Regions from separate parts of the Cellulomonas chengniuliangii genome, predicted to be linked through region 1. Evidence: predicted binding sites of a transcription regulator. Region 1 holds the regulator's gene; the other holds the start of a gene.
What was found. The regulator HspR, encoded in region 1, represses chaperone genes until heat shock. The targets are predictions, from matches to a motif close to AAGTTGAGTCNNNNNGACTCAACTT.
Positions count from the first base shown of each region.

Region 2: the regulator HspR is predicted to act here: its motif matches at 5,429-5,453, upstream of clpB (ATP-dependent chaperone ClpB).

Region 1 covers NZ_CP101988.1:3,313,092-3,327,785, reverse strand. Annotated here, with positions in the region: gene NP064_RS15445 (thiamine ABC transporter substrate-binding protein) at 1-836, shown strand, start outside; gene NP064_RS15440 (ABC transporter permease) at 812-2,572, shown strand; gene NP064_RS15435 (ABC transporter ATP-binding protein) at 2,572-3,621, shown strand; gene NP064_RS15430 (hypothetical protein) at 3,742-4,536, shown strand; gene dnaK (molecular chaperone DnaK) at 4,764-6,638, shown strand; gene grpE (nucleotide exchange factor GrpE) at 6,635-7,282, shown strand; gene NP064_RS15415 (DnaJ C-terminal domain-containing protein) at 7,340-8,347, shown strand; gene NP064_RS15410 (heat shock protein transcriptional repressor HspR) at 8,388-8,825, shown strand; gene nicT (Nickel transporter NicT) at 8,957-10,126, shown strand; gene NP064_RS15400 (Fur family transcriptional regulator) at 10,116-10,532, shown strand; gene NP064_RS15395 (hypothetical protein) at 10,806-11,246, opposite strand; gene nrdH (glutaredoxin-like protein NrdH) at 11,631-11,876, shown strand; gene nrdI (class Ib ribonucleoside-diphosphate reductase assembly flavoprotein NrdI) at 11,944-12,360, shown strand; gene nrdE (class 1b ribonucleoside-diphosphate reductase subunit alpha) at 12,330-14,477, shown strand; gene nrdF (class 1b ribonucleoside-diphosphate reductase subunit beta) at 14,518-14,694, shown strand, end outside.
Region 2 covers NZ_CP101988.1:193,509-208,202, reverse strand. Annotated here, with positions in the region: gene NP064_RS00935 (beta-glucosidase family protein) at 1-811, opposite strand, end outside; gene NP064_RS00930 (TetR/AcrR family transcriptional regulator) at 898-1,497, opposite strand; gene NP064_RS00925 (Gfo/Idh/MocA family protein) at 1,611-2,663, opposite strand; gene clpB (ATP-dependent chaperone ClpB) at 2,747-5,362, opposite strand; gene NP064_RS00915 (LppM family (lipo)protein) at 5,520-6,299, shown strand; gene NP064_RS00910 (alpha/beta hydrolase) at 6,488-7,501, shown strand; gene NP064_RS00905 (glycosyltransferase) at 7,935-8,861, shown strand; gene NP064_RS00900 (VOC family protein) at 9,057-9,857, shown strand; gene trmB (tRNA (guanosine(46)-N7)-methyltransferase TrmB) at 9,902-10,645, shown strand; gene NP064_RS00890 (DUF5997 family protein) at 10,662-11,072, opposite strand; gene NP064_RS00885 (LysR family substrate-binding domain-containing protein) at 11,206-12,102, shown strand; gene NP064_RS00880 (ribokinase) at 12,099-13,076, shown strand; gene NP064_RS00875 (Na+/H+ antiporter) at 13,183-14,694, shown strand, end outside.

The DNA.
Region 1 (14,694 bases):
TCAACCAGCTCGTGCTGACCAAGGACGCGCCGCTCGGCGACGCCGTCTTCGGGATCGACAACTCCTTCGCCTCGCGGGCCATCGACGCGGGTGTGCTGGACCCCTACACGTCGCAGGCCCCCGCGGCCGCGGACGCGGAGCAGTACGCCCCGGACGACTCCGGCTCGCTCACCGCGATCGACGTGGGCGACGTGTGCGTGAACGTCGACGACGCGTGGTTCGCCGAGCGCGGGCTCGCGGCGCCGGCCACGCTCGAGGACCTGGCCCGGCCGGAGTACCGGGATCAGCTCGTCGTGACGAACGCCGCGACGTCCTCCCCAGGGCTGTCGTTCCTGCTGGCCACGGTGGGCGCCTTCGGCGAGGACGGCTGGCAGGAGTACTGGCAGCGGCTGCAGGCGAACGGCGTCAAGGTGGTCGAGAGCTGGTCCGACGCGTACGACGTCGACTTCTCGGGCGGCAGCGGCCAGGGCCAGCGGCCCCTCGTGCTCTCGTACGCGTCGTCCCCGCCGTTCACCGTGCCCGAGGGCGGTTCGGAGCCGACCACGTCGGCGCTGCTCGACACCTGCTTCCGGCAGGTCGAGTACGCCGGGGTGCTGGCGAACGCGCAGAACCCGGACGGCGCCCGGCAGCTCGTCGATTTCCTGCTCTCGGACGAGGTGCAGGCCGGCATCCCCGGCTCCATGTACATGTACCCGGTGAGCGGCGACGTCGAACTGCCCGCCGAGTGGGCCCGGTGGGCGCCGCTCGCGGACGCCCCCTTCGCGGTGGCCCCCGCGGCCATCGAGCAGCACCGCGACGAGTGGATCAGGGCATGGACGGACATCGTCACGGGCTGACCACGCTCGACGCGCCCCGGCCGTCCGCGCCCGCCTCGTCCGGCCGCCCCCCGCGTGCGGGGCGCGGTCGGTCGGGCGTGGGCGGGGCCTTGTGGTGGGCGCTCGCCGCGGCCGTCCCGCTGGCCTTCCTGGGCGTCTTCTTCGCCTGGCCCGTCGCCACGCTCGTGGCCCGGGGGTTCACCACCGACGGCGCGCTGGACCTGTCCGCGTTCACCGAGGTCTTCGCGCGGCAGCGGACCTGGCGGATCATCGGGCTCACGCTGGCGCAGGCCGGCATCGCCACGGTGATCGCGGTGGCGCTCGGGGTGCCGGGCGCCTACGTGCTGCACCGTCGCCGGTTCCCGGGGCGCGCCGCCGTGCGGGCCTTCGTCACGGTCCCCTTCGTGCTGCCCACGGTGGTGGTCGGCGTCGCGTTCCGCTCGCTGCTCGCCACCGGCGGCCCGCTGGACTTCCTGGGGCTGGACGGGACGTTCGCGGCCATCGTCGCGGCGCTGGTGTTCTTCAACTACGCGCTCGTGGTGCGCACCGTGGGCGGCCTGTGGGAGCACCTGGACCCGCGCACCGAGCAGGCGGCACGGGCCCTCGGAGCCTCGCCGTTGCGGGCCTTCGGCTCGGTGACCCTGCCCGCACTGGCCCCGGCGATCGCCTCGGCGGCGTCGCTGGTGTTCCTGTTCTCGGCGACCGCGTTCGGGACGGTGCTGGTGCTGGGCGGGATGCGGTACGGCACCATCGAGACCGAGATCTGGATCCAGACCACCCAGTTCCTGGACCTGCGCGCGGCGTCCGTGCTGTCCGTGGTGCAGCTCGTGATCGTCGCGGCGGCGCTCGCCGTCGCCGCGCGCGCCCGCCGCACCCGGGAGCGCGCCCTGTCACTCGCGGCGCCCGCGGGAGGCGAGCGCCCCCTGCGGCTGCGCAACGGGTCCGACGCCGTGGCGGCCGGTGTGACGGCGCTGGTGGTCGTGCTGATCGCGCTGCCCCTGGCCAGCCTCGTGGTGCGCTCGCTGCGCACGCCCACGGGGTGGGGGCTGGGCAACTACGCGGCCCTGGGGACCACAGGCGGCGGCAACGCGCTCACGGTGACGGTGTGGGAGGCCGCGGCGAACTCGCTGCGCATCGCGTTCGACGCGACGGTCATCGCGGTGGTGGTCGGGGGGCTCGTGGCGCTCGTCGTCTCCCGCCGCCCTCGCCGCCGCTCGGCCCGCCGCGCGGTCTCCCTGCTCGACGCGGTGTTCATGCTCCCGCTGGGTGTCTCGGCCGTGACCGTCGGGTTCGGCTTCCTGCTCACCCTGGACAACCCCTTCGGGCTCGACCTCGACCTGCGCCGCAGCGCGCTGCTGGTGCCGATCGCCCAGGCGGTCGTCGCCGTGCCGCTGGTGGTGCGGACCGTGCTGCCGGTGCTGCGCGCGATCGACCCCCGGCTGCGCGAGGCCGCCGCCGCGCTGGGCGCGGGGCCGGGCCGGGTGCTCGCCTCCGTCGACGTGGCGATGGCGGTCCGGGCGCTGGGGCTCGCCGTCGGGCTCGCGTTCGCCGTGTCCCTCGGCGAGTTCGGCGCCACGTCCTTCCTCGCCCGCCCCGACCGGCCCACGCTGCCGGTCGTCATCTTCAAGCTCATCGGCCGGCCCGGCGCGGAGAACCACGGCATGGCGTTGGCCGCGTCGGTGCTGCTCGCCCTGGTCACCGCCGGGATCATCTCCGTCGCCGAGCGCCTGCGCGGCCCAGCAGGAGGGGAGCTCTGATGGACGGGCTCACGATCGACGCCATGAGCGTCCGGTACGACGACGCCCGCAAGGGCCGCGACCAGGGACCGCCCGCGGTCGACGGGCTCAGCCTCGAGGTGCGGCGGGGCGAGGTCGTGGCGCTGCTCGGACCCTCGGGCTGCGGCAAGTCGAGCGTGCTCCGCGCCATCGCGGGCCTCGAGCCGCTCGCCGGGGGCGCCGTCGCCTGGGACGGGCAGGACCTCGCCGGGGTCCCGGTGCACCGTCGCGGGTTCGGCCTGATGTTCCAGGACGGCCAGCTGTTCCCTCACCGGGACGTCGCGGGCAACGTCGAGTTCGGGCTGCGCATGGCGCGGCTCCCCCGAGCGGAGCGGCGCGCCCGGGTGGCCGGCCTGCTCGACCTCGTGGGGCTGGCCGGGTACGGCGCGCGCTCGGTGGCGACGCTGTCGGGCGGGGAGCGGCAGCGGGTCGCGCTGGCCCGGTCGTTGGCGCCGCAGCCGCGCCTGCTGCTGCTCGACGAGCCGCTGTCGGCCCTCGACCGGGCGCTGCGAGAGCGCCTCGCCGACGATCTGCGGGCCGCCCTCGTCGCCACCGGCACCACGGCGCTGTTCGTCACGCACGACCACGACGAGGCTGCCACGGTGGGCGATCGGGTCGCGGTGATGAGCGCGGGGCGCCTGCTGCAGGCGGCAACCCCCGCCGACCTGTGGCGGCGGCCGGCGACCCGCGAGGTCGCCGAGTTCCTCGGGTACGAGGCGTTCGTCCCCCTCGACTCGCCGCTGGGCGCGCGGGTGCGCGCGTCCCTCGGCGGGGACATCCCGGCGGGGGCGCGGCTCGCGGCTCTCGCGGAGGGCGCGCTCGTGGTGCTCCCGGGCGATTCCCTCGCCGAGGCCGGGGCGCTGGCCCGTGGCGTCGTGCTCTCGTCGGCGTTCCGGCGTGGGCGCACCGAGCTCGGGGTGCGCGTCGAGGGCATCGGGCGGGTGACCGCTGCGGCACGCCCGGGGGTCTCGGCCGCGCCGGGAGACGACGTGGCGCTGGGGGTAGACCCGCAGGCTGTGGCCCTGCTCTGACCTTCAGGTGTGACGCATCGGGCATTGGCCCGGGGGGCCGCGAAGCCGTGCGCGGTCTACGGTCGGAGGAGGACCGGGGAGGGCCTGTCCCCGGCGAGACGCAGGTTGGGGTGACGCGGCATGGCTGGCGGACTCGAGCACCGCGAGGTGGTGGGGCTGGACATTGACGCGGCCCCGGACGTGGTCTGGGACCATCTGCGGGACCCGGCTCTGGTCCGGCGCTGGTTCGGATGGGACCGCGAGGGCATCGACGGCGAGATCCGCGAGATGTTCGGCGTGCGCCCCGTGGCCTCCGAGACGTCCTCGGTGGGCGGCGCGCCGGTGCGCGCCCTGGCGTGGCCGCGCGGGGACCGCGTGCAGGTGACGCCTGTCGCGGGGGAGTCGCACCATCGCTCCCACCTGTCGGTGCAGCGCACCGCGCATGACGGCATCACGACGTTCGACGGCGTGCACGACCCGCGCGACGAGGCGTGGATCGCGGGCGCCCACCAGTTGAAGTTCGCCCTCGAGCAGTTCCCGGGCGAAGAGCGCCGCACCGTCGTCATGCGCGACGTGGACGCGGGGCCGCTGCGCGACCGACTGCTGGACCGCCTCGGCCTCCACGGCCTGCGCGGCGTCCCGGTGGGCGGCCACGTCGAGGCGGAGCTGCCGGACGGGTCGATGATCGGCGGGCAGATCCTCTACAAGTCCCAGCACCAGGTGGGCCTGCGCCTGTACGCGGAGCGCCCCGCGCTGCTGGTGCTCATGGAGACGCCGGCGGGCAGCCGGCCCCCGCACGGCCTGCTGACCGCGGTGCTCTCGCTGTACGGCGTCGACGACGAGGCTGTCGCGAGGGTGCTCGCCCGCTGGGAGACGTGGTGGAGCGGCGCCGCGACGTCGTCGACCGCGAGCCCTCGCCGCACCCGGGTGAGCTGACGGGCTCGTGTCGGCGCCCCCGGGGTGCGGGGCTGACGGTGGTGGAGTCAACTTGAGTGGTGGGGGCGCTTCCGTCCTCGCACATTGAGCCGACCAGACTCAACATTGGGCCTCGGAACTTGCGTGGCGCGCCTCGGGCGCGCAAACTTGAGCGCAGCAGACTCAAGCGACCCTCGGTGGCGACATCCCCGGGGTTCACGCACCCACACGAAAGAAGGCGCACGCTCATGGCACGAGCAGTAGGCATCGACCTCGGCACCACCAACTCCGTGGTCTCGGTCCTCGAGGGCGGCGAGCCCACCGTCATCGCCAACGCCGAGGGATCCCGCACGACCCCGTCGGTCGTCGCGTTCTCCAAGACCGGCGAGGTGCTCGTCGGGGAGGTCGCCAAGCGGCAGGCCGTGACGAACGTCGACCGCACCATCACGTCGGTCAAGCGCCACATGGGCACCGACTGGTCCGTCGACATCGACGGCAAGAAGTACAACGCGCAGGAGATCTCCGCCCGCGTGCTCGGCAAGCTGAAGCGCGACGCCGAGGAGTACCTGGGCGAGCCCGTCACCGACGCGGTCATCACCGTCCCGGCCTACTTCAACGACGCCGAGCGCCAGGCCACCAAGGACGCCGGTCAGATCGCAGGCCTCAACGTGCTGCGCATCGTCAACGAGCCCACCGCCGCGGCGCTCGCCTACGGGCTCGAGCGCGGCAAGGAGGACGAGCTCATCCTCGTCTTCGACCTCGGTGGCGGCACGTTCGACGTGTCCCTCCTCGAGGTGGGCAAGGACGACGACTTCTCGACCATCGAGGTCCGCGCCACCTCCGGCGACAACCGCCTCGGCGGCGACGACTGGGACAACCGGATCGTGGAGCACCTCATCAAGGAGGTCAAGAACTCCACGGGCGTCGACCTGTCCAAGGACAAGATCGCCCTCCAGCGTCTGCGCGAGGCCGCTGAGCAGGCCAAGAAGGAGCTCTCGTCCGCGACGAGCACCAACATCTCGATGCAGTACCTGTCGATGAGCGAGAACGGCCCCGTCCACCTGGACAGCAAGCTCACGCGCGCGCAGTTCCAGCAGATGACCGCGGACCTGCTCGACCGCACCAAGGCCCCGTTCCACGCCGTGATCCGCGACGCGGGCATCAAGCTGTCGGACATCGACCACGTCATCCTCGTCGGCGGCTCGACCCGCATGCCCGCCGTGACGGAGCTGGTCAAGGAGCTCACCGGCGGCAAGGAGCCCAACAAGGGCGTCAACCCGGACGAGGTCGTGGCCATCGGCGCCGCGCTGCAGGCCGGTGTCATCAAGGGCGAGCGCAAGGACGTCCTGCTGATCGACGTCACGCCGCTGAGCCTCGGCATCGAGACCAAGGGCGGGGTGATGACCAAGCTCATCGAGCGCAACACGGCCATCCCGACCAAGCGCTCGGAGATCTTCTCCACCGCCGAGGACAACCAGCCGTCGGTGCTCATCCAGGTCTTCCAGGGCGAGCGCGAGTTCGCCCGCGACAACAAGCCGCTGGGCACCTTCGAGCTCACCGGCATCGCCCCCGCCCCGCGCGGCGTCCCGCAGATCGAGGTCACCTTCGACATCGACGCCAACGGCATCGTGCACGTCTCCGCGAAGGACCGCGGCACGGGCAAGGAGCAGTCGATGACGATCACCGGCGGCTCGGCGCTGCCGAAGGACGAGATCGACCGCATGGTCAAGGAGGCCGAGGCGCACGCCGCGCAGGACAAGGCCCGCCGCGAGGAGGCCGAGACCCGCAACTCCGCCGAGCAGCTCGTCTACTCGACCGAGAAGCTCCTGGCCGACAACGGCGACAAGCTCTCCGACGACGTGAAGTCCGACGTCAACAAGGCGATCGACGAGCTCAAGACCGCGCTCGAGGGCGAGGACATCGAGCCCGTCAAGGCCAAGCACGAGCAGCTCGTGACGTCCGCCCAGAAGATCGGCGAGGCGCTGTACTCCTCCGACCAGGCCGGGGCGGCGGCAGGCGCCGGCGCCGCGGGCGAGGCGCCGACCGACGGTGGCCCCTCGGCGACGGCCAGTGACGAGGACGTCGTCGACGCCGAGATCGTGGACGAGGACGAGTCCAAGTGAGCGAGGACCGGACCCCCGCCGGCGGGGAAGGCCGCCCCGACCCCTCCGGCGAGGAGACGCCCCGCTTCACCGACAAGCGGCGCATCGACCCGGAGACGGGCGCAGTGCGCGACCAGGGCGCCCAGCCCGAGGGCGCCGAGGCCGACCCGCTCGCCGGGCTCGAGGCCGAGGCGGACGCGCACATGCACGAGGCGCTCGTCGCGGCGGAGGGCCTGGCGGCCGAGCGACTCGACGAGCTGCAGCGCGCCAACGCGGCGTACTACAACCTCGAGCAGCAGTACACGTCCTACGTGAAGCGCTCGAAGAGCGATGCCTCGGTCGCTCGCGAGCGGGGTGTCGCGGAGGTCGCCGAGGCGCTCATCCCCGTGCTCGACGACATCCAGCTCGCGCGTCAGCACGGCGACCTGACTGGGCCCTTCGGCTCGATCGCGGAGAAGCTCGAGGCGATCCTGGGCCGGTTCGGCATCGTCCGGTACGGGGCCGAGGGCGAGGTCTTCGACCCCAACGTGCACGAGGCGCTCATGCACTCGCACTCCTCGGAGGTCGCGGAGCCGACCGTCGCGACGGTGCTGCAGCCCGGGTACCGGGCGGGCGAGCGCATCCTGCGGGCGGCCCGGGTCGCAGTCGTCGACCCGGATGCCTGAGGCTCGGCATCCGCTGGGGTGCGTCGAGCAGCCTGAGTTGAGCCGGAGGGAGACGCCGTGAGCGGCCAGGACTGGCTGGAGAAGGACTACTACGCCGCTCTCGGCGTCCCCAAGGACGCAGACCAGGCCGCGATCAAGAAGGCGTACCGCAAGCTCGCCCGGCAGATGCACCCGGACCACAACCCGGGCGACTCGAGCGCCGAGGCGAAGTTCAAGGAGGTCGGCGAGGCCTACTCGGTCCTGTCCGACCCCGAGCAGCGTCAGCAGTACGACCAGCTGCGCGCGATGGCCGGCGGCCCGCGGTTCTCGGGCGCCGGCGCAGGCGGGGGCGCCGCCGGGTTCGAGGACCTGTTCGGCGGAGCCTTCGGCGGTGGAGGCGGCCAGCGGGTGCGGTTCTCCACCGGCGGCGGTGGCGGACAGGACATGCCCGGCGGCTTCGAGGACATCCTCGGCGGCCTGTTCGGCGGCGGTGGCGGCGGCTTCGGCGGTGGGTTCGGCGGCGGGGGCCGCGGACCCCGCCAGGGCGCCGACCTCGAGGCCGTCACCACCCTGCCGTTCCGGCAGGCCACTGAGGGCTCGACCGTCTCACTGAGCGTCGAGGGGCGGACGGTCAACGCCCGCATCCCCCCGGGGGTCCACGACGGGCAGAAGATCCGGTTGCGCGGCAAGGGCCGGCCCGGCGCCAACGGCGGGCCCGCGGGGGACCTGGTCGTCACGGTGCGGGTCACCCCGCACCCCGTGTTCACCCTCGATGGCAACAACCTGCGCGAGACGGTGCCCGTGTCCTTCGACGAGGCCGCGCTCGGCGCGCAGATCGAGGTGCCGACCCTGGACGGCGGCACGGTGCGGCTCAAGGTCCCGGCGGGCACCCCGTCGGGACGCACCCTGCGGGTCAAGGGCCGGGGCATCACCACGTCCAAGGGCACGGGCGACCTGCTGGTCACCGTGCTGGTCGTGGTGCCGCAGAAGCTCACGGGGGCCGCGCGCGACGCGGTCGAGGCCTTCGGTGTGGCGACCGCGGGCGAGGACGTGCGCGCCGACCTCCGGGCGCAGGCCCGGACCTGATGTGACCTGACCTGAACACGTGACGGCGAAGGGGCGAGACATGCTGGCGGAAGACGCGCAGGTGTACGTGATCTCGGTGGCGGCCGAGCTCGCGGGCATGCACCCGCAGACCCTGCGGCAGTACGACCGGCTGGGCATCGTCTCGCCCCGGCGCACCCGTGGCCGGGGCCGCCGCTACTCGTGGCGGGACATCGAGCAGCTCCGCGAGGTGCATCGGCTCTCGCAGGACGAGGGCGTCAACCTCGCGGGGATCAAGCGCATCCTCGACCTCGAGGCCGAGGTCGCGCGGCTGACCCAGCAGGTCGAGTACCTGCGCTCGTTCGCGGAGCCGGGCCGGCGGGTGTTCACCGCCGGCCCCACGGGCGACGTGATCGCGATGCGCCGCGGCCAGCGGGCCCGGATGGGGGAGCAGCGGAGCACGGGCGGGGCCATCGTGCTGTGGCGCCCGACGAGACGCACGGAGATCACTTACCGCTGAGGGCCTGCCGCCCCGGAGCCGCTGCGCGGCTGGGCGGAGGCCGCACGTGTTGCGAGCGAGTCGCAACTGGGTTGTCCTGGAATTCGGTCATGCGGCGGTGAGCCGACGGCCTGTCCCAGGGGGGAACCACCATGGCAGAGCGCTCCACCGCATCGACCGACCAGGCGCCAGGAGTGGGGGCACACCTCCGGGACTTCCGGCGCAGCCTGTCCAGCGCCGACCGGCGGAGCCTCATCGGGATGACGTCGCTCATCGCGGTCCTCCACGTCGTCGGATTCGGGCTGCTGCTCGGCGTCGTGGCGCCGCAGCACTTCGCTCTCGGAGGCGACTACCCCGTCTACACCGTTGGCGTCGGGATCCTGGCCTACACGTTCGGCCTGCGGCACGCGTTCGACGCGGACCACATCGCGGCGGTCGACAACACGACGCGCAAGCTCATCGGCGACAACATCGCCCGCGAGGCCCAGGGCGCCGGACGCCAGAAGAAGCCGCTCTCGGTCGGCTTCTGGTTCTCGCTGGGGCACTCGACCATCGTGTTCGGCCTGGCGTTCCTGCTCGCGCTCGGGGTCAAGGCCATCGTCGGCCCGCTCGAGGACGACAGCTCGACGCTGCACACCGTGACCGGCATCATCGGCCCGTCGGTGTCCGGGGCCTTCCTGTGGATCCTCGGCATCCTGAACCTCGCCGCGCTCGTCGGCATCCTCAAGGTCTTCCGCTCCATGCGCACCGGCGCCTATGACGAGGCCGCGCTCGAGAAGCAGCTCGACTCCCGGGGATTCATGAACCGCTTCCTGGGCGGGCTCACCAAGTCGATCACCAAGCCCTGGCAGATCTACCCCGTGGGCGTGCTGTTCGGGCTCGGCTTCGACACGGCCACCGAGATCGGCCTCCTGGTCCTGGCGGGCGGCGCTGCGGCGTTCAACCTGCCGTTCTACGCGATCCTGCTGCTGCCGATCCTGTTCGCGGCGGGGATGTGCCTGATGGACACCCTCGACGGCGTCTTCATGAACGGCGCCTACGGCTGGGCGTTCGCGCGCCCGGTGCGCAAGGTGTTCTACAACCTGACGATCACCACCATCTCGGTGATCGTCGCGCTGGTGATCGGCACGATCCAGCTCGTCAGCGTGTTCGCGGACCGGTTCGACATCACGACCGGGCTCGTGGGGGCGATCGCCGACATCGGCCTCGACTACGCCGGCTACGTCATCGTGGGGCTGTTCCTGGTCTCGTGGCTGGTCGCACTCGCCGTCTGGCGCTTCGGGCGCGTCGAGGAGAGGTGGTCGTCCCACATTGCCGGGTAGGACCAACGACGAGGCACTGCGCGACGCGCTCTCCGCGACCGGGCGTGTCACCCAGCAACGCCTGTCCTGCCTCCGCGCACTGGAAGACGCCGACCGCCACCTCACCGGCAACGAGCTGGTCGACGCTGTCCGCGCCGAGCTGCCCCACATCCGGCCTTCGACCGTCTACCGCACCATGGCGCGGTTCGTCGAGACCGGGCTAGCCCACCGCGTCGACGGCTTCCGCGGGTCGCGGTACGGCGTCGGCCACGGCCACGGGCACGCCGTGTGCCCACGGTGCGACCGGATCGACGACCTCGACATCCGCGAGGTCATGCCGCTGCTCGAGCGGGCCTCGGGCCCGGTGCTCGGCGTGACGGTCGTCGCCCTGTGCGGCGACTGCCGTCGCCCGACGGACCCCCGGTAGGGACCCCGTCCCGGGCGGGTGCGGTCAGACGCCCGCGCCTGAGCGGAGTGCGAGGGCCCGCGCGATGTCGGCCTCCCGGGCGGTGCGGGTCGCGAGGCAGGGCGCGGATCCGCTCGGGGTCGCTGGTGCGGACCGCGGCGTCCGTGCGCGGTGTCGGCTGTGCCTCGTGCCCGTCCATGATGAGGAGCGCAGATGCGCAACATCTCTTGCGCAAGAGTTATTGCGCAAGAGATGTCGCGAAGGACGACGCGTGGATCGTCGAGGCGACCGCCGTCAGCCGAGGGGCTCGGTCCACAGGTAGACGTGCAGGTCCTCGCGGGAGGCCGTCGTCACCAGGTCGACGATGTCCGAGAGGACCAGGGCCAGCTCGCCGGCCGTCGCCTCCATCACGTCCGAGGCGGCCCAGCGCTCGGCGACCTCGCCCAGCGCGTCCTCGTCGTCCGTGCGCCCGAGCTCGACCAGCAGGTCGACCAGGAACGGCGGCAGCTCGAAGAGGTTCTCGTGGTCCAGGTCGACCTCCTCCAACTCGAGGTCGCCGGTGCCGAAGCGCACCACCTCGGCGGCGATCTCGCCGAGGGCCTCGAGCTCGGCCGGGCCCACCGACGTGAGCTCGATGTGGGTGGCGGTGTCGGGCACGTCGCCGGCGTCCAGCGCGGCGGTGCGGGTGAGTGCGGTCGCGTGGTCTGCTGCGAACAGCTCGCTGAGTTCGGCCATGCGCCCACTCTGGCACCGCTCGCGGCGCTGCGGCGCGTCTGCGTCGGCGCGTCCCAGAGGTCCGTCCGGGTGATGTCCGGCACAACCACGAGGGCAGGCGCGGCGATTCGTCCGGTGCGTCGCGCGACGGCACGCGGGACGAATCGGGCGAGGGCCTGTGGAGGGCCCTGTGGAGGGCCATGTGGGCGCTCTGTGGACCGTGGAGAACATGCAGGTCCGGGCCGTGTCGGACCCTCGCTCTAGCCTGGAGTTGTCCACAGAGGGTGAAGAACGACACGCGTGTAAGCACAACCGCTAGTGGTGAGAGCAATCACCGACCACTAGGTGTAGTGTCGAGACCCTCGCCGCGGGCAGTCCGCGGGTGCCACATCTGGGGGAGCCACGATGACGATCACGGTCTACAGCAAGCCGTCGTGCGTGCAGTGCACTGCTACCTACCGTGCGCTGGACAAGGCCGGTTTCGAGTACGAGATCGTGGACATCAGCCAGGACTCCGCCGCTCGTGACTACGTCGTGTCGCTGGGCCACATGCAGGCGCCCGTCGTCGTCGCAGACGGCGAGCACTGGTCCGGCTACCGGCCCGACCAGATCAAGGCGCTCGCCGAGCGTGCGGCTGTCGCGGTCGCCTGACCGCTCGCGGCCCCGACGGGCCGAGCATCACGGCATCACCTGACTGACTCGAGGCGAGGGAGCCATCATGAGCTCACTGGTCTACTTCTCGAGTGCGTCAGACAACACGCACCGGTTCGTCCAGCGTCTCGGGATCGCGGCGCAGCGCATCCCGCTGACGCCCACGCAGCCCTTCCTGCGCGTGCACGAGCCCTACGTCTTGATGACGCCCACCTACGGTGGCGGCAACGAGGGTGGGGCCGTGCCGCGGCAGGTGGTCAAGTTCCTCAATGACGAGGGCAACCGCTCACTCATCCGCGGCGTCATCGCCGCGGGAAACACGAACTTCGGCGAGGCGTACTGCATCGCGGGGGACATCATCGCGGCCAAGTGCCACGTCCCCTACCTGTACGGCTTCGAGCTCCTAGGAACGACTGAGGACGTCACACGCGTCCGCGAAGGGTTGGGAACATTTTGGCAGCGACAGTCACAGATTCCGGCGTAGAGACCGGGCTCGACTACCACGCGCTCAACGCGATGCTCAACCTGTACGGACCTGACGGTCGCAGCATCCAGTTCGACAAGGACCGTGAGGCCGCGCGGCAGTACTTCCTGCAGCACGTCAACCAGAACACCGTCTTCTTCCACGACCTCGCGGAGAAGCTCGAGTACCTGGTCGAGAACAAGTACTACGAGCCCGAGGTCCTGGCGCAGTACGACGCGGCGTTCGTCAAGAGCCTCTTCGAGCACGCGTACTCCAAGAAGTTCCGCTTCCAGTCGTTCCTGGGCGCGTTCAAGTACTACACGTCGTACACGCTCAAGACGTTCGACGGGAAGCGCTACCTGGAGCGGTTCGAAGACCGCGTCTGCATGGTCGCGCTGACCCTCGCCGGCGGCGACGAGCAGTTCGCGATCAAGATGGTCGACGAGATCATCGCGGGCCGCTTCCAGCCGGCCACCCCCACCTTCCTCAACTCGGGCAAGGCGCAGCGCGGCGAGGCCGTCTCCTGCTTCCTGCTCCGCATCGAGGACAACATGGAGTCCATTGCGCGGGGCATCAACTCCTCGCTGCAGCTCTCCAAGCGCGGCGGCGGCGTCGCGCTGCTGCTCAGCAACATCCGCGAGCACGGCGCGCCTATCAAGCACATCGAGAACCAGTCGTCCGGCGTCATCCCCGTGATGAAGCTGCTCGAAGACTCGTTCTCCTACGCGAACCAGCTCGGCGCGCGCCAGGGCGCCGGCGCGGTGTACCTGCACGCGCACCACCCCGACATCATGCGGTTCCTCGACACCAAGCGTGAGAACGCCGACGAGAAGATCCGCATCAAGACCCTGTCGCTGGGCGTGGTCATCCCCGACATCACCTTCGAGCTCGCCAAGAAGAACGAGCCGATGTACCTGTTCTCCCCGTACGACGTCGAGCGCGTCTACGGCGTGCCGTTCGCGGACATCTCGGTCTCCGAGAAGTACCACGAGATGGTCGAGGACAAGCGGATCCGCAAGACGAAGATCAACGCCCGCGAGTTCTTCCAGACCCTCGCCGAGCTGCAGTTCGAGTCGGGCTACCCGTACATCATGTTCGAGGACACGGTGAACAAGGCGAACCCGATCAAGGGCCGCATCACCCACTCGAACCTGTGCTCGGAGATCCTGCAGGTCTCGACGCCGTCCACGTTCAACGAGGACCTGTCCTACGACCACGTGGGCCGCGACATCTCGTGCAACCTCGGCTCGATGAACATCGCCCTGGCGATGGACTCGCCCGACTTCGGCGCGACGGTCGAGACGGCGATCCGCGCGCTGACCGCGGTCTCGGACCAGACGAGCATCGAGTCGGTGCCCTCGGTCAAGCGGGCGAACAACGGCGGGCACGCCATCGGCCTCGGCCAGATGAACCTGCACGGGTACCTGGCCCGTGAGCGTGTCTACTACGGGTCCGAAGAGGGCCTCGACTTCACGAACATCTACTTCTACACCGTCGCCTACCACGCGATCCGGTCGTCGAACCTGCTCGCGATCGAGCGGGGCAAGGCGTTCGACGGCTTCGAGGACTCGACCTACGCGTCGGGCGCGTACTTCGACAAGTACGTGAACGGCACGTGGGAGCCCAAGACTGCCCGCGTCCGCGAGATGTTCGAGGCCGCGGGCGTGCACATCCCGACGCAGGACGACTGGCGCGCGCTGGCCGCCTCGGTTCAGGCGCACGGGCTGTACAACCAGAACCTGCAGGCGGTGCCGCCCACCGGGTCGATCTCGTACATCAACCACTCGACGTCCTCGATCCACCCCGTCGCGTCGAAGATCGAGATCCGCAAGGAAGGCAAGATCGGGCGCGTCTACTACCCGGCGCCATTCCTCACGAACGACAACCTGGAGTACTACCAGGACGCGTATGAGATCGGCTACGAGAAGATCATCGACACGTACGCCGAGGCCACGCAGCACGTGGACCAGGGCCTGTCGCTGACGCTGTTCTTCAAGGACACCGCCACCACGCGCGACATCAACAAGGCCCAGATCTACGCCTGGCGCAAGGGCATCAAGACGCTGTACTACATCCGCCTGCGCCAGCTCGCGCTGGAGGGGACGGAAGTGGAGAACTGCGTCTCGTGCATGCTGTGACCGGTTGTGCGCGCGCGTCCAAGAACACGATGGAGTTGTGATGAGTGAGAAGTTGAAGCTGGTCAGCCGGGTCTCGGCGATCAACTGGAACCGCCTCGAGGACGACAAGGACGCCGAGGTCTGGGACCGCCTGGTCGGGAACTTCTGGCTGCCCGAGAAGGTGCCGGTGTCCAACGACATCCAGTCGTGGGCCACCCTGAACCCGCAGGAGCAGGAG
Region 2 (14,694 bases), 450 kb from region 1:
CGGCGGGGATGTCGCCGGCCTCGACGGCAGCGACGAGCGCCTCGCCCCAGGGCCCGTCGGGGCCCGGCATCGCCAGGTCCTGCGCGGCCCTGGCCGCGTCGAGCGAGCGCACGGCCGTCCAGTCCGAGACGACGACGCCGTCGAACCCCCACGCGTCTTTGAGCGGTGTGCGGAGCAGATCGCTCTCGCTCATCGTCACGCCGTCGACACCGCTGTAGGCGCTCATCAGCGACCAGGCTCCGGCGTGGGTGACGACATGCTCGAAGGGCTGCAGGTACAGCTCGTGCAGGGCCTTGGCGGACACGTCGACGGAGGCGGTGAACCGCTCGGTCTCGAAGTCGTTGGCGACGTAGTGCTTGGGGCAGGCCGCGACGCCGTGGTCCTGGAGCCCGCGGACCACGGCGTCGGCGATGACGGCGGTCAGCAGCGGGTCCTCCGAGTACGCCTCGAAGTGGCGGCCGCCCAGAGGGCTGCGGTGCAGGTTGATGGTGGGCCCCAGCACCACGTCCACACCCTTGCGGCGGGCCTCGCGGGCCATCGCGGCGCCGTAGCGGTACGCGAGGTCGGGGTCCCAGGTCGCGGCGAGCGCGGTGGCGGAGGGCAGGTTGAGCGACGGGTCGCGCTCGTCCCACACGGTCCCGCGCACACCCGAGGGGCCGTCGGACATGACGATCGCGCGCAGCCCGATCTCGGGCTCAGGGTGCAGAGACCAGATGTCCGCCCCGGTGAGCAGCCGCACCTTCTGGGCGAGCGTGAGGCGCGCGAGGAGCCCGTCGAGGCTCGCGTCGGTCAAGGTGAGGCTGGTGGTCATCGTCGACCTCGCTCGTCAGGGAAGTCCGCCCCTCCATGCCTACCACGCGACGGATGTCCGAGCGCCGCGGGGGGTGGAGTCCCTGGTCAGAGGTCGACGGTGAACTGCCGGGCGAGGTGCTGGCGCAGCGTGCCGGCCATGTCGACGCCCTCCCGGTCGAGGAGCCACTGCACCTGCAGCCCGTCCATCAGGGCGATGAAGCTGCGGGCTGCGTGCTCGGGGTCGACGTCGGAGTTGAGCTGTCCCGCCTGCTTGGCCTGCTCGAACGCCTCGATGCACAGGCGCACGGCCCGCTCGTAGCGGTCGGTGAAGAACTCGTGGGCCGGGTGGTCGGGCGAAGTCGCCTCGGCCGCGAGCACGCAGGACAGCTCGACGATCCCGGGCCGGGTGGTGTTGTAGTCAGCCAGGTCGAGCATGTGCCGCAGCACCTCGGTGCCGCTCGAGCCGGTGAGGTCGAACTGGGCGGAGTCGGTCTCGTCCCGCCGTTCGAGGACGGCCAGGAGCAACGACTCCTTGCTGGTGAAGTGGTGCAGCAGCCCGGGGTGCGAGATGCCCGCACGGGCCGCGATCTCACGCAGCGACGCCGCGCGGTAGCCCACGTCTCCGAAGAGGGCCATGGCCTCGTCGAGGATCTGCTGGCGACGTGCCCGTCCCTTGGCATAGCCACGCTCGATCTGGCTCGTCACTACGCCCCCTCGTTGCCCCCCGGCCGTCGGCAGACTGAGAGTACGCCCCCTTTCGGGACTGTTTGAGCCTCTTGTTCACTCGTATGAGTGACAAAGCACCAATGAAATCGTGTTCATTCTCCGGGGAAGGCGACACCCAGCTGTCGGCGGACCTCATCGGCGGTTTCCAGCACCCGAACCGTCTCCTCGAGCGGCATCCACGGCGACTCGGTGCGGCCCTCCGCGACGTACCGCGCGAGCGCGGCCGTCTGGTAGCAGAGGCCGTCGTGGCCGCGCAGCGGGTCCTCGTCCCAGACCAGGCGGCGGTCCCCCTGGAGCAAAGTCACCGTCGACGGCGCGAAGAAGTCCTCGCCCAGCTCGATCCGCCCCTCCGAGCCGGCGATCGTCCCGGTGCGGCCCGTGGCCGTCAGCATCGAGGTGAAGACCTGGGCCTGGCCGCCACCGGCATGGTCGAGCAGGACCGTGGCCTGTGCGTCCACCCCCGTCGACGCCAGGACCCCCGCGGCGTGCACCGCGACCGGCTCCCCCCAGCCGGCGTGCGCGGCCACGAACGACGCGAACGACAGCGGGTACACGCCCAGGTCCAGCAGGACCCCGCCAGCCAGCGCGGGATCGAGCAGGCGGTGCCCCGCCGGAGGATCGGTCCGCACGCCGTAGTCCCCCGTCACGAGGCGCACGTCGCCGATCACGCCATCGTCGAGGAGCTGCCGCACCACGTCGGTGTGCGGCAGGTAGCGGCTCCACATGGCCTCCATGCACATCACCCCGGCGGCGCGGGCGGCGTCGACCACCTCCCGAGCCTCGCGGGCGTTGCGTGTGAACGCCTTCTCCACCAGCACGTGCTTGCCGGCGGCGATCGCGGCCAGCGCCTGCTCGCGGTGGTGGCTGTGCGGGCTCGCGACGTACACGACGTCGACGTCCGGGTCCTCGACCAGCTGCTCGTACCCCGCGTAGGCGCGCTCGACACCGTGGCGCCGCGCGAACTCGGCGCCACGCTCAGGCGAGCGCGACCCGACGGCCACGACCCGCTGCCCGGTGTGCGCGTGCATCGTCGAGGTGAGCTGGCCCGCGATCCACCCCGGCGCGATGATCCCCCAGCGCAGGGCGGGCGCGTCCCGCGGGTCGGCGTGCCGGGGCGTGGGCAGGGCGGTCGTCGTCGCGGTCATGGCGGAACTCTTCCAGACCCGCACAGGTCGCGCGGCGACCGCCGCGCGACCTGTGCCGAGCCGGCGGCGGGCCTACCCGCAGGTCAGGCGGTTGTGGCAGTCAGGGTCAGGCCGCGGTCCTCGGGCGAGGGGTGGTCCACGACGATGGTGTCGCCGTCGTGCGCCTGCCCGGACAGCAGCAGCCGGGCGAGCTGGTCGCCGATCTCCTTCTGCACGAGCCGACGCAGCGGCCGCGCGCCGTAAGCCGGGTCGTAGCCCTCGATCGCAAGCCACTCCTTCGCCGCGGGGGTCACGTCCAGCACCAGCCGCCGGTCGGTCAGGCGCTTCGCCAGGTTCGCGACCTGCAGGTCCACGATCTGCCCGATGTCCTCCAGGCTCAGCGCGTGGAACAGCACCACGTCGTCGAGGCGGTTGAGGAACTCGGGCTTGAACGCGGTGCGGACCGCGGCCATCACGGCATCCTCCTTGGCCTGCGGGTCGAGCGTCTGGTCGGCCAGGAACTGGGAGCCCAGGTTGGACGTGAGGATCAGGATGACGTTGCGGAAGTCGACCGTGCGGCCCTGGCCGTCGGTGAGGCGCCCGTCGTCGAGCACCTGCAGCAGGATGTCGAAGATCTCCGGGTGGGCCTTCTCCACCTCGTCGAGCAGCACCACCGAGTACGGGCGCCGGCGGATCGCCTCGGTGAGCTGTCCGCCCTCCTCGTACCCGACGTACCCGGGGGGCGCCCCGACGAGCCGAGCCACCGAGTGCTTCTCGGAGTACTCCGACATGTCGATGCGGACCATCGCGCGCTCGTCGTCGAACAGGAAGTCGGCGAGCGCCTTGGCGAGCTCGGTCTTGCCGACGCCGGTGGGGCCTAGGAACAGGAACGAGCCGGTGGGGCGGTCCGGGTCGGACACGCCCGCCCGAGCGCGGCGCACCGCGTCAGAGACCGCGGCGACGGCCTGCTTCTGCCCGATGATCCGGCCACCCAGCACGTCCTCCATCCGCATGAGCTTGGCGCTCTCGCCCTCGAGCAGCCGCCCGGCGGGGATGCCGGTCCAGGCGGAGACCACCTCCGCGACCTCGTCGGGGCCCACCTTCTCGGCGATCATCGGCGCGGGCGCCGGTCCCGCGGCGTCCTCCTCGCCGACCTCCTGCTCGTGGCGCTCGGCCTCGTCGATCTCCTTCTGCACGGCGGGGATCTCGCCGTAGAGGATGCGTCCCGCGGCGGCCAGGTCGCCCTCGCGCTCGGCCCGCTCGGCGGCGCCGCGCAACTCGTCGAGGCGCGCCTTGAGGTCGCCCACCATGTTGTGGCCGGCCTTCTCCTTCTCCCATCGGGCGGTCAGGGCGGCGAGCTCCTCACGGCGGTCGGCGAGGTCCGCGCGGATCTTCTCCAGTCGCTCGCGCGACGCGTCGTCGTCCGCGTTCTCGAGGGTGAGCTCCTCCATGGTGAGCCGGTCCACCGCCCGCTGGAGCACGTCGATCTCCACCGGTGAGGAGTCGAGCTCCATCCGCAGTCGGCTCGCGGCCTCGTCGATCAGGTCGATGGCCTTGTCGGGGAGCTGGCGGCCGGGGATGTACCGGTCGGAGAGCGCGGCGGCGGCGACCAGCGCGGCGTCGGAGATCGTGACCTTGTGGTGGGCCTCGTACCGCTCCTTGAGCCCGCGCAGGATCGCGATGGTGTCCTCGACGCTGGGCTCGCCCACGAAGACCTGCTGGAATCGGCGCTCGAGCGCGGGGTCCTTCTCGATGTGCTCGCGGTACTCGTCGAGCGTGGTGGCGCCGACCATCCGCAGCTCGCCGCGGGCGAGCATGGGCTTGAGCATGTTGCCGGCGTCCATCGAGCCCTCGGCGGCGCCGGCGCCGACCACGGTGTGCAGCTCGTCGATGAAGGTGACGACCTCGCCGTCGGAGTTCTTGATCTCCTCGAGCACGGCCTTGAGCCGCTCCTCGAACTCGCCGCGGTACTTGGCGCCGGCCACCATGGCGCCCAGGTCGAGCGCCACCAGCCGCTTGTCGCGCAGCGAGACGGGCACGTCGCCGGCGACGATGCGCTGGGCGAGGCCCTCGACCACGGCGGTCTTGCCGACTCCGGGCTCCCCGATCAGGACGGGATTGTTCTTGGTGCGGCGGGACAGCACCTGCACGACGCGGCGGATCTCGGAGTCACGGCCGATCACCGGGTCGAGCTTGCCGTCGCGCGCGGCGGCGGTCAGGTCGTTGCCGTACTGCTCGAGGGCCTTGAACGTGCCCTCGGGGTTGGGGCTCGTGACACGCCCGCTGCCCCGGACCGTGGGCAGGGCGGCGACGAGCGCCTCCCGCGAGGCCCCCTGGGCCCGCAGCGCGTCCGCCATGCCGCTCTGGCCTGCGGCGACGCCGATCAGCAGGTGCTCGGTGGAGACGTACTCGTCGCCCAGCGCTCGCGCCTCGCCCTGTGCCGCCTCGAGCGCGGCGGCGGTGGCGCGCGATGCCGTCGGCTGTGCCACGGCTGAGCCGGTCGCGGCGGGCAGCCCCACGAGCGCGGCCCGGACGGAGCGGCCGAGGGCGGTGCGGTCCGCGCCCACGGCGTCGAGCAGCGCGTTGGCGACGCCGCCGTCCTGGGTGAGCAGCGCGTTGAGCAGGTGGGCGGGCTCGAGCTGGGGGTTGCCCGCGGCGGACGCCTGCTGGATGGCGTCGCCCAGCGCTTCCTGCGCCTTGGTGGTGAACTTCGCGTCCATCGTTCCTCCGGTGCCACAAGAGCGGGTGCGGTGGGCCCGGCGGCTACCCGCACGGGCCAGGATCTGAAGTTGAGTCTACTCGGCTCAAGGCTGCATGGTCGGGCACTGTCCGGTTTACCCCTTCCGCACGAGTCGTCCGGGCGCCAGGGTGTGCCCCATGCCTCGACGCACCGCTGCCGTCGCGCTCGTGGCCCTCGTGACACTCGGCCTGGCCGGGTGCGTGCGGGTCGACCTCGCGACCACCCTGCACCCCGACGACACGCAGAGCGGGTCGCTGACCTTCGCCGTGTCGGAGGAGTTCGCCGAGCGCTCGGGCGTCACCGCGGAGGCCCTGGTGGAGTCGCTGCAGCTGCCCGCGCTGGCCGGCGACGTGCCCGGCGCCACCGTGGAGTCGTTCACCGAGGCCGGTTTCGCGGGCAAGCGGGTCACGGTCGAGAACGCGCCACTGGACACCTTCGGCAACGACGGCTCGTCGGTGGAGATCACGCGCGACGGCGACCAGTTCGTCGTCTCGGGCGCGATCGACGTCTCGGACGCGATGCTGGGAGGGCCAGCGGGCGGCGCCGAGGGCGCGGACCTGGACGAGCTCGACGTGCGGGTCCGCATCACGTTCCCCGGGGTGGTCGTGGACCACAACGGTGAGCTCGACGGGCGCACCGTCACCTGGCACGCGGTGCGCGGAGACAGGTTGACGCTGTCCGCGCAGGGGTACGCCATCGAGGGCGCCGTGGCCCCGCCGCCCGACCGGCAGTGGATGTGGCTCGCTGGCGGCGTCGTCGCCCTCGCCCTTGCCCTCGCGGGCGCGGCCTTCGCTCGCGCGCGACACACCGGCCACGCGCCGGACGCGGACGCCGGGCCGCCCACGGCCGGGCGCGGCGCGGTAGACGGGGCCACCGACGCCTCGCCCGCGCCACAGGGCGCCACGGCCCAGGACTGACGCCCAGCCGATCCCCGCAGCGTTCCACCCTCCGGCCGCCCTGCCGCCACCTGACGCCACCCCCCGAGTCCAGCACTCACGGTCCAGCCTCAGCCCGCCCCGCGCGGACCGCAATGCAGGCCACCGCGGATCGGGCCGGGAACCCCCGAACCACAACAGCCGGGACGCCCTCATGGCACGATCACGACATGCCCGACGACGCGCTCGCGACCAGGCCCGCCTCCCCCGCGCCTGACGTCCTGGGCGAGGGGTGGACGGCGCAGACGCTGCCGCTGCGCCCCGACCGGAGCGGCAGGTCGCCGGTGGCCACACTGGTGCGCCGGACCCCGGACCCGGGCGCACCGGCGGCGCGCCGAGCGGTGCTCTACGTCCACGGGTTCGTCGACTACTTCTTCCAGCGCCACGTCGGCGACGCCTTCGCGGCGCACGGCGACGACTTCTACGCGCTCGACCTGCGCGGCTACGGACGGTCGCTGCTCCCCTGGCAGGAGCCCAACTACGTGACAGACCTGTCCGTGCACAGCGAGGAGCTCGACGCCGCGGCGCGGCTGCTGCTCGTCGACCACGACGAGCTCGTCCTCATGGGCCACTCGACCGGCGGGCTGATCGCCGCGCTGTGGGCAGACGCCCGGCGTGACGACGGAGTCGTGGGCGCCCTGGTGCTGAACAGCCCGTGGCTGGACCTGCGCGGCTCGTGGTTCGAGCGGGTGGTCGCCACGCGCCTGATCGACGTGGCGGGGCCGCTCGCGCCCCGCCTGGTGGTCGGCAAGCTCAGCCCCCACTACGGGCAGGCGTTGCACGCGGCCTCGGGCGGCGAGTGGGACTACGACCTGGCCTGGAAGCCGCATGGCGGGTTCCCGGTGCGCGCCGGGTGGCTGCGGACGGTGCGCCGGGGCCATGCGCGGGTGGCGCGCGGCCTGGCGATCTCCTGCCCGGTGCTGGTGCTGGCCTCCGACGCCACCGGCCCGGACGACCGGTGGCACGATGCGCTGCTGTCGACGGACTCGGTGCTGGACGTCGCGCAGATCGCGGCGCGCTCTGCGCGACTGGGGCCGGACACCACTTTCGTCGAGGTCCCCGGCGGCGCCCACGACCTCGCGCTCTCCGCCGAGCAGGCGCGGGGCCGATACCTCCGCGAGGTGCTGGACTGGCTCGACGCACTACCCGCTGACCGCCTCGGGGATCCCCTCAAGCACAAGTAATACCCGTCCGCAAATTGTCGCCATGAATTCATGGACGCTTGTTCAAGACGTCCGTCCTGGACGTGCGTCCGTCAATGAGAGTTCTCTCATGTTGACTTGTCCAGGCGCCGCGCCAAGGTATTGCAATTTCGGACATTCGGTTCAGACGGGCCCCCTGAAATGACCCCGAAAGCGACCTGCCCTCACATCGGAGGTTGCATTCTTCGGCCGTGAGCCGCCAAGGTGTGGAACACGCCTAACCAGACCAACCGGTAGGCATCGCCCCAGCCGCCCCGACCCACCGCACCGCTTCGGAGACCACCCCGGAGCGGTCGCCGAGCATGCTCGGCGAAGGCGTCGGCGCGCCTCGTCCGACGGTCCCCGTCCACCCGCCTCGTCGATGACGCCGAGCGCACCTCCAGCCCGAACAACGACGTCACCCAAGGTCAGCGCGATGTTCATCTTCCTGCTCCAGATCCGTCACATGCTCGACGACAACAACGAGGTCTACCTCTGCGCCGTGGTCTCCGGCCTGGTGTGGGCGCTCTGGCTCCTGAAGGTCGTGCTCTCGCGCCGCTACCGCCCCTTCACCGCCGAGCATCATGCGGGAACCAGCGTGATCGTCCCCGTCGTCGACGAGCCGCTCGACCTCTTCCGGGAAGTCCTGGTGCGCGTCACCGAGCAGTCGCCCGACGAGGTGATCGTGGTCATCAATGGCGCGCCAAACCCCGGCCTAGTCGGAGTCTGCGAGGAGTTCGCGCCACTCGTGCAATGGGTGCACACCCCCATTCAGGGAAAGCGGAACGCGGTGAAGATCGGCACCGAGATGTCGCGGCACGAGATCACCGTGCTGCTCGACTCCGACACGATCTGGACCGAGGGCACGCTGCCCGAGATCATCAAGCCGTTCGCCGACGCCACCATCGGCGGCGTCACAACGCCGCAGCGGATCCTCGAGCCGACCCGGTCCTGGATCACCCGCTGGGCGGGCTGGCTGGAGAACTCGCGGTCGCTGTACTCGATGCCCGCGCAGTCGGCCCGGGCCGGCGCTTACGCCGGTGGCGACCCGGCTCCGGCCCCCGATCCCGCCCCGCTCCCCGGCGCGGCGCCATCCCCCCGGCTCCCGGAGCCGCGGCCCGCGTTGGACGACGACCTCATGGCCGAGCTCGCCGAGCTCGGCCAGCTCCGCAGCAGCCGGGCGCAGGCTGGCTCCTTGCGCGAGGCGCTCGACAAGGAGCAGGCCGCCCGGCTGAAGGCGAGCAGGACAGCGATGTCGCGGCGTTGGGCCTGCCGCTCGCGATCCGCCTCGACCACGCTCGACGCCGACGACTGGCGCGAGGCCGGCTGGGACTTCCGAGGGCTGGGGCGCGCTGCCGCCTGAGGCCTCGTGCGGGCGGGACGCATCCCCTGGCGCCCCGCGGAGCAGACCCCGGGAACCCTGACTCCCGGGGTCTGCTCATGCCCGCACACGGGTGGCGCGGCGCCCGGACCCGAGCGGTGGTGAGATGCCGGGCCCCGGTGGTGTGATGGCACAGAGGCCCGGGCCGCCGGGACTGTCTCACCAGGGGGGTCTGGGATGAGCACCAGGGAGGAGCGCTGGCCGGAGGGGGTCCCGGCGTGGGTGGAGCTGCGCGTTCCGGACAGGCAGGTCGCCCGCAGGTTCTACGGCCGGCTCTTCGACTGGGACTTCGAGGAGGCGGGTCCGGGATCCCGCACGACGGCCCTGCGCGGAGGCCGACGGGCGGCCGCGTTCTGGGTCCACCCCGAGGGCGCCTCGGAGCCGCCGCAGTGGATGACGTTCCTGGCGACCGACGACATCGAGGGCGCCGTCGAGCGGTGCGTGGCCCATGGCGGCCAGGTCATCGAGGAGATCGCGGCGTTCGACGATGAGGGCGACCAGGCCACGGTTGCCGTGCTGGCGGATCCGACGGGCGCGGTGTTCGGGCTGTGGGAGGCCGGCCTCCACACCGGCGCGCACGTGGTCAACGAGCCCGGAGCGGTCGTGTGGAACGAGCTCATGACGCATGACGTGGCGACAGCCCGCGAGTTCTACTCGCGGCTCTTCGAGTACGCGTTCGGGGACATGAGCGGACCGGACTTCATCTACCACACCATGGAGATCGGCGGTCATATCGCCGGCGGCCTGGGCGCGATCCCCGCCGACGTCGTGGACGACGTGCCGACCGCCTGGACCACGTACTTCGCCGTCGCCGACACCGACGCGGCGGTCGAGCTGGCGACGACGCTCGGCGGCGTCGTGACGAGCCCTGCGGCGGACAGCGCGTACGGGCGGATGGCGGTCATCCGCGGGCCGTTCGGGGAGTCGTTCGCGGTGATGTCCACCGAGGAGGAGCCCACTCCCCCGCTCACCTCCTGACGCCGCGGCCGGAGGCCCAGGCCAGGTCCGTAGGCTGAGCCCTCGTGACCCTCCCGTCCGCCGCGTTCCGGCACACCAACGCCGCCCCGTACGAGCCGCTGCGCACCTTCCACCCGCGCCGCAGCCAGCTGGGCCCCGGGCGTGAGGACGCGCTGGCCCGGCTGTGGCCGCGGTGGGGCTTCTCCGTGCACGACGCCGAGCAGGGCCCCATGCCGCAGACCGCCGACGGCTTGCTGGACGTGCCGCGGCTGTTCGGCCGCGAGGCCCCCCTTGTCCTGGAGATCGGGTCCGGGATGGGCGAGACGACCGCCGCGATGGCCGCGGCCGACCCCGCTCGGGACTACCTCGCCGTCGAGGCCCACCTGCCCGGGATCGCCCACCTGCTCGGACTCGTGGAGGCGCAAGGGCTCGAGAACGTGCGGGTGGCGCACGGCGACGCCCTCGACCTGGTGCGCCACCGGCTTCCCGAGAGCAGCCTCGACGCGGTGCACGTGTTCTTCCCCGACCCCTGGCCCAAGGCGCGGCACCACAAGCGCCGCATCATCCAGCCAGCGCACGTCGCGCTGCTGCGCTCCCGGCTCGTGGTGGGCGGCACACTGCACTGCGCCACCGACTGGGTCGAGTACGCCGACGCGATGCTCGAGGTCCTCGACGCCGACCCCGGGCTGGAGAACCCGTCAGGCGGGTTCGCGCCACGGCCCGCGCACCGCCCGGTGACGAAGTTCGAGCGCCGCGGGCTCGACCTCGGCCACGAGGTGCGGGACCTGGTGGTCCGCCGCTGCCAGTGAGCGGCGTCGCGTCAGGTCAGGCCTGCGCGTCCGTGCTCTCGCCGCTCGCGCGCCGCTGGGCGTCGCGCTCCTTGAGCCGGCGCTCCTCACGCTTCACCTCGGCCTGCGTCGCCCGCTCGCGCGACAGCCACTCCGGCGGGTTCTGGATGATCTCGTCGATCTCCGCGGTGGTGAGGGGGTCGGTCAGCCCGTGCCGGCCGAGCGCGCTGATCGACACGCGCAGGCGGGCCGCGACGACCCCGCGCGGGTGCGGGCCGTTCTTACGGAGGTCGACCAGCCACTGCGGGGGTGTGCGCTGCAGCTCCTGCAGCTCCTCACGCGAGATGTCCCGCTCCTGGAACTCGGCGGGGGTCGCGGGCAGGTACACCTCGAGCTTCTGCGCCGCAGTCGAGGGCTTCATGGTCTGGGTCTTCCGGGGCGCGCTCACACCCCCAGCGTAACGAGCGCCCGGCTCAAGGCCGTCATCGGCGCCTGTCGCCGGTAACCTGGGCCGAGCGCGTCGGCACGACGTCGAGGGAACGACGCCGACCGGCAGCCGGTCGCGGAACCGGGGGCTGCTGATGGACGAGCACATCGAGCGCGACGGCGCCGGGGACGACACAACGCCGTTCCGGCTGCTCGTGGTGCCGGGGGTCACCCCCGCCAAGTGGGTGCGGGTGTGGAACGAGCGCCTGCCCGACGTGCGCCTCGAGCTGGTGCACGCCAGCACGGACGACCAGGTCGCCGCCCTGCGCGAGGGCCGCGCCGACGCCGCCCTGGTCCGCACGCCGCTCGACCGCGAGGGCCTGAGCGTCATCCCGTTGTACGCCGAGACGTCCGTGGTCGTGGTCCCGCGCGAGCACGTGCTGACCGCCGCCGACGAGGTCGGCCTGGAGGACCTGGCCGACGAGACGCTCGTGGTGCCGCTCGACGACGTGCTGGGGTGGGACGACGCGCCCGGCGCCCGCCTGTCCGTGGAGCCGCCCGCCACGACCGCGGACGCCGTGGCCCTGGTCGCCGCGGGCGTGGGCGTGCTGGTGGTGCCCCAGTCCCTCGCGCGCCTGCACCACCGCCGCGACGTCACCTACCGGCCCGTGCCCGACGCCCCGCTGTCGCCGGTGGCGCTCGCCTGGGTCGAGGACCGCTCGACGGACCTCGTCGAGGAGCTTGTCGGCATCGTCCGCGGCCGCACGGTGAACAGCTCGCGGGGCATCGCGGGACGGACCGCGGCGGCTGACCCGCCGCGCGACCGGTCGGCGTCGAAGAGCGCTCCGTCGAAGGGCGCGGCCTCGAAGGGCGCGGGGGCCAAGGGCGCGGCCTCGAAGGGCGGCGCGCGGTCGGGCACGTCGGGCGGCAAGGCCGGTCTCAAGCCCGGCGCCAGGTCCGGGGGCAAGCCGGGGGGCAGGCCCGCGGGCAAGTCCGGGGGGAAGCCCGGGGGCAAGGGCTCCGGCCAGCAGGGCCGCCGCGGGGGCCGATGAGCACCCGCGCCGACCGCGCGTCGCAGCCCGCCAGCGGGCGGGTCGTCGTCGTCGGCTCCCTCAACATGGACCTGATCGTCACCGTCGAGGCCATTCCCGCTCCCGGGCAGACGGTCCTGGCCTCGCAGACCCGGCGTGCCTGCGGCGGGAAGGGCGCCAACCAGGCCGTGGCCGCCGCTCGCGCGGGTGCGCAGGTCACGATGGTGGGCGCCGTGGGCGACGACGCGGACGGCGCGGCGCTGCTGGACGCGCTCGCCGCCGAGGGCATCGACGTCGACGACGTGCTGCGCTCGCCCGAGCCCACCGGCCTGGCCCTCGTCACCGTGGACGCCGCCGGGGAGAACGCCATCACGGTCGCCCCGGGCGCGAACCACGCGTGCCCCCCGGCGCACGTCACCGCCACGCTGCGCTCCCTGACGGCGGCCGACGTGCTCGTCGCGCAGGGCGAGATCCCCGCCGAGTCCATCGAGGCGGCAGCCCGGGCGGCCTCCGCGGCGGGCGCACGGTTCCTGCTGAACCTGGCGCCGGCGATCGCCGTCAGCCCGGGCCTGTGGCGGCACGTGAGCCTCCTGGTGGTCAACGAGCACGAGTGCGCATGGCTGCTCGAGGGCCTCGACCACGAGCCCTCGGGCTCCCCCGCCGCCCGGCTCGCCGGCGCCCTCGGCGTCGCGGTCCTCGTGACCCTCGGCACCGACGGCTCGCACCTCGTGGACCGGTCCCCCGGAACACCGCTCGACGAGGCGCTCCCCGCGTTCGCCGCACCGCAGGTCGTCGACACCACCGGCGCCGGTGACGCCTTCGTCGGCGCCTTGGCTGCCGCCTGGTGCACGGGCCACGACCTGCCCGACGCCGCCCGCTGGGGCGCGGCAGCGGGCTCGCTCGCGGTCCGGGCCTCCGGAGCCCAGGGCGGTCGCGCGACCCCCGAGGCGATCCTCGCGGTGCTGCGAGACACCTCGGAACCCTCAGAGCGCTGACCCGGGGCCCAGCGGTGGCCGCGGGCGCGGCGGCGCAGGACGATCGAGCGACGCCTCCCGGCCCTCCAGGGCCTGGCGGCGCGCGACGGCCGACGGAGGTGGAGCCGTGCAGGCCTTGGAGCTCGTGGTGATCCTTGGCGCCGCCATCGTGATCGGCGGAGCGCTGGGGAACCGCCTGCGGATCGCGCCTCCGGTGATCCTGCTCCTGCTCGGCGCGCTCCTGGGGCTCGTGCCGGCCTTGCGCTTCGTGCGCCTGCCGCCGGAGCTGATGCTGCTGGTCTTCCTCCCCGCCCTGCTCTACTGGGAGGCGATCACCAGCTCGCTGCGGGAGATCCGCCGCAACCTGCGCGCGGTGCTGCTCACCAGCACGGTCCTCGTGGTGGTGACCGCGGCCGCCGTCGCCGCCGTCGCCCACGCGTTCGGCGTGCCGTGGGGGCCCGCGTGGGTGCTCGGCGCCGCGCTCGCCCCAACGGACGCCACCGCCGTGGGCGCCCTGTCCCGGCTGCTGCCGCGCCGGAACGTGGCCGTCATCCGGGCCGAGAGCCTGATCAACGACGGGACCGCGCTCGTCCTGTACGGGGTGGCAGTGGGGGTGACTGCTGGCGAGGAGACGCTCACCGCCGGCCGGCTGACGTGGCTGCTGGTCCTGTCGTACGTGGGGGGCGTGCTGGCCGGCGCGCTCGCCGCATGGCTGGGCAACGTGGTGCGCGCGCGCATGGTCGATCCCGTGCTGGAGAACGTGGTGGGGCTGCTCGCGCCGTTCACCGCGTTCCTGCTGGCCGAGTCCGTCGAGGCGTCCGGCGTCCTCGCGGTGGTGGTCAGCGGCCTGATGCTGCGCCAGTTCGGGCCGCGCACGGTCACCGCCGCCACCCGGCGGATCGCGGTGGTGTTCTGGTCGTTCGGCGCCTACCTGCTCAACGCGGCGCTGTTCGTGCTCGTCGGGCTCGAGGTGCAGTCGGCGGAGCGCGGGCTGTCCAGCCGGGACCTCGGCTCCGCCCTGCTCGTCACCGTCACCGTCTGGGCCGTCGTCGTCGTGGTGCGGCTGGCCTTCATCTTCGCCTCGACGTACCTGATCCGGCTGATCGACCGCCGACCCTCCCAGCGGCTGCGCCGGATGAGCGACCGCGCACGGGTGGTCAGCAGCGTGGCCGGTTTCCGCGGCGCCGTCTCGCTGGCCGCGGCCCTCGCCATCCCGACCACCGTCGAGTCGGGCGGGGCGTTCCCGTCACGGGACCTGCTGGTGTTCGTGACCGCGGGCGTCGTGACCCTCTCGCTCGTGGTGCAGGGCCTCCTGCTCCCCCGGGTGGTGCGCTGGGCGGCGTTCCCGCCGGACGACTCCCCCGCGGAGGAGCGGACGCTCGCGAACCGGTTGGCCACCCAGGAGGCGCTCGACGCCCTCGACGGCCTCGCCTCGCGACTCGGCACCGACCCGGCGATCGTCGCCCGGGCCCGCGCCGAGTTCGAGGAGCGCCTGCAGGTCATCGACGCGGAGAACGCCCCGGACGACTCCCCTGTGGTCCGCGCCGACCGGCAGTACGCCGAGCTGCGGCTCGCGCTCATCGCGCACAAGCGGGCGACCGTGGTGAGGCTCCGCGACGAGCGCACGATCGACGACGGC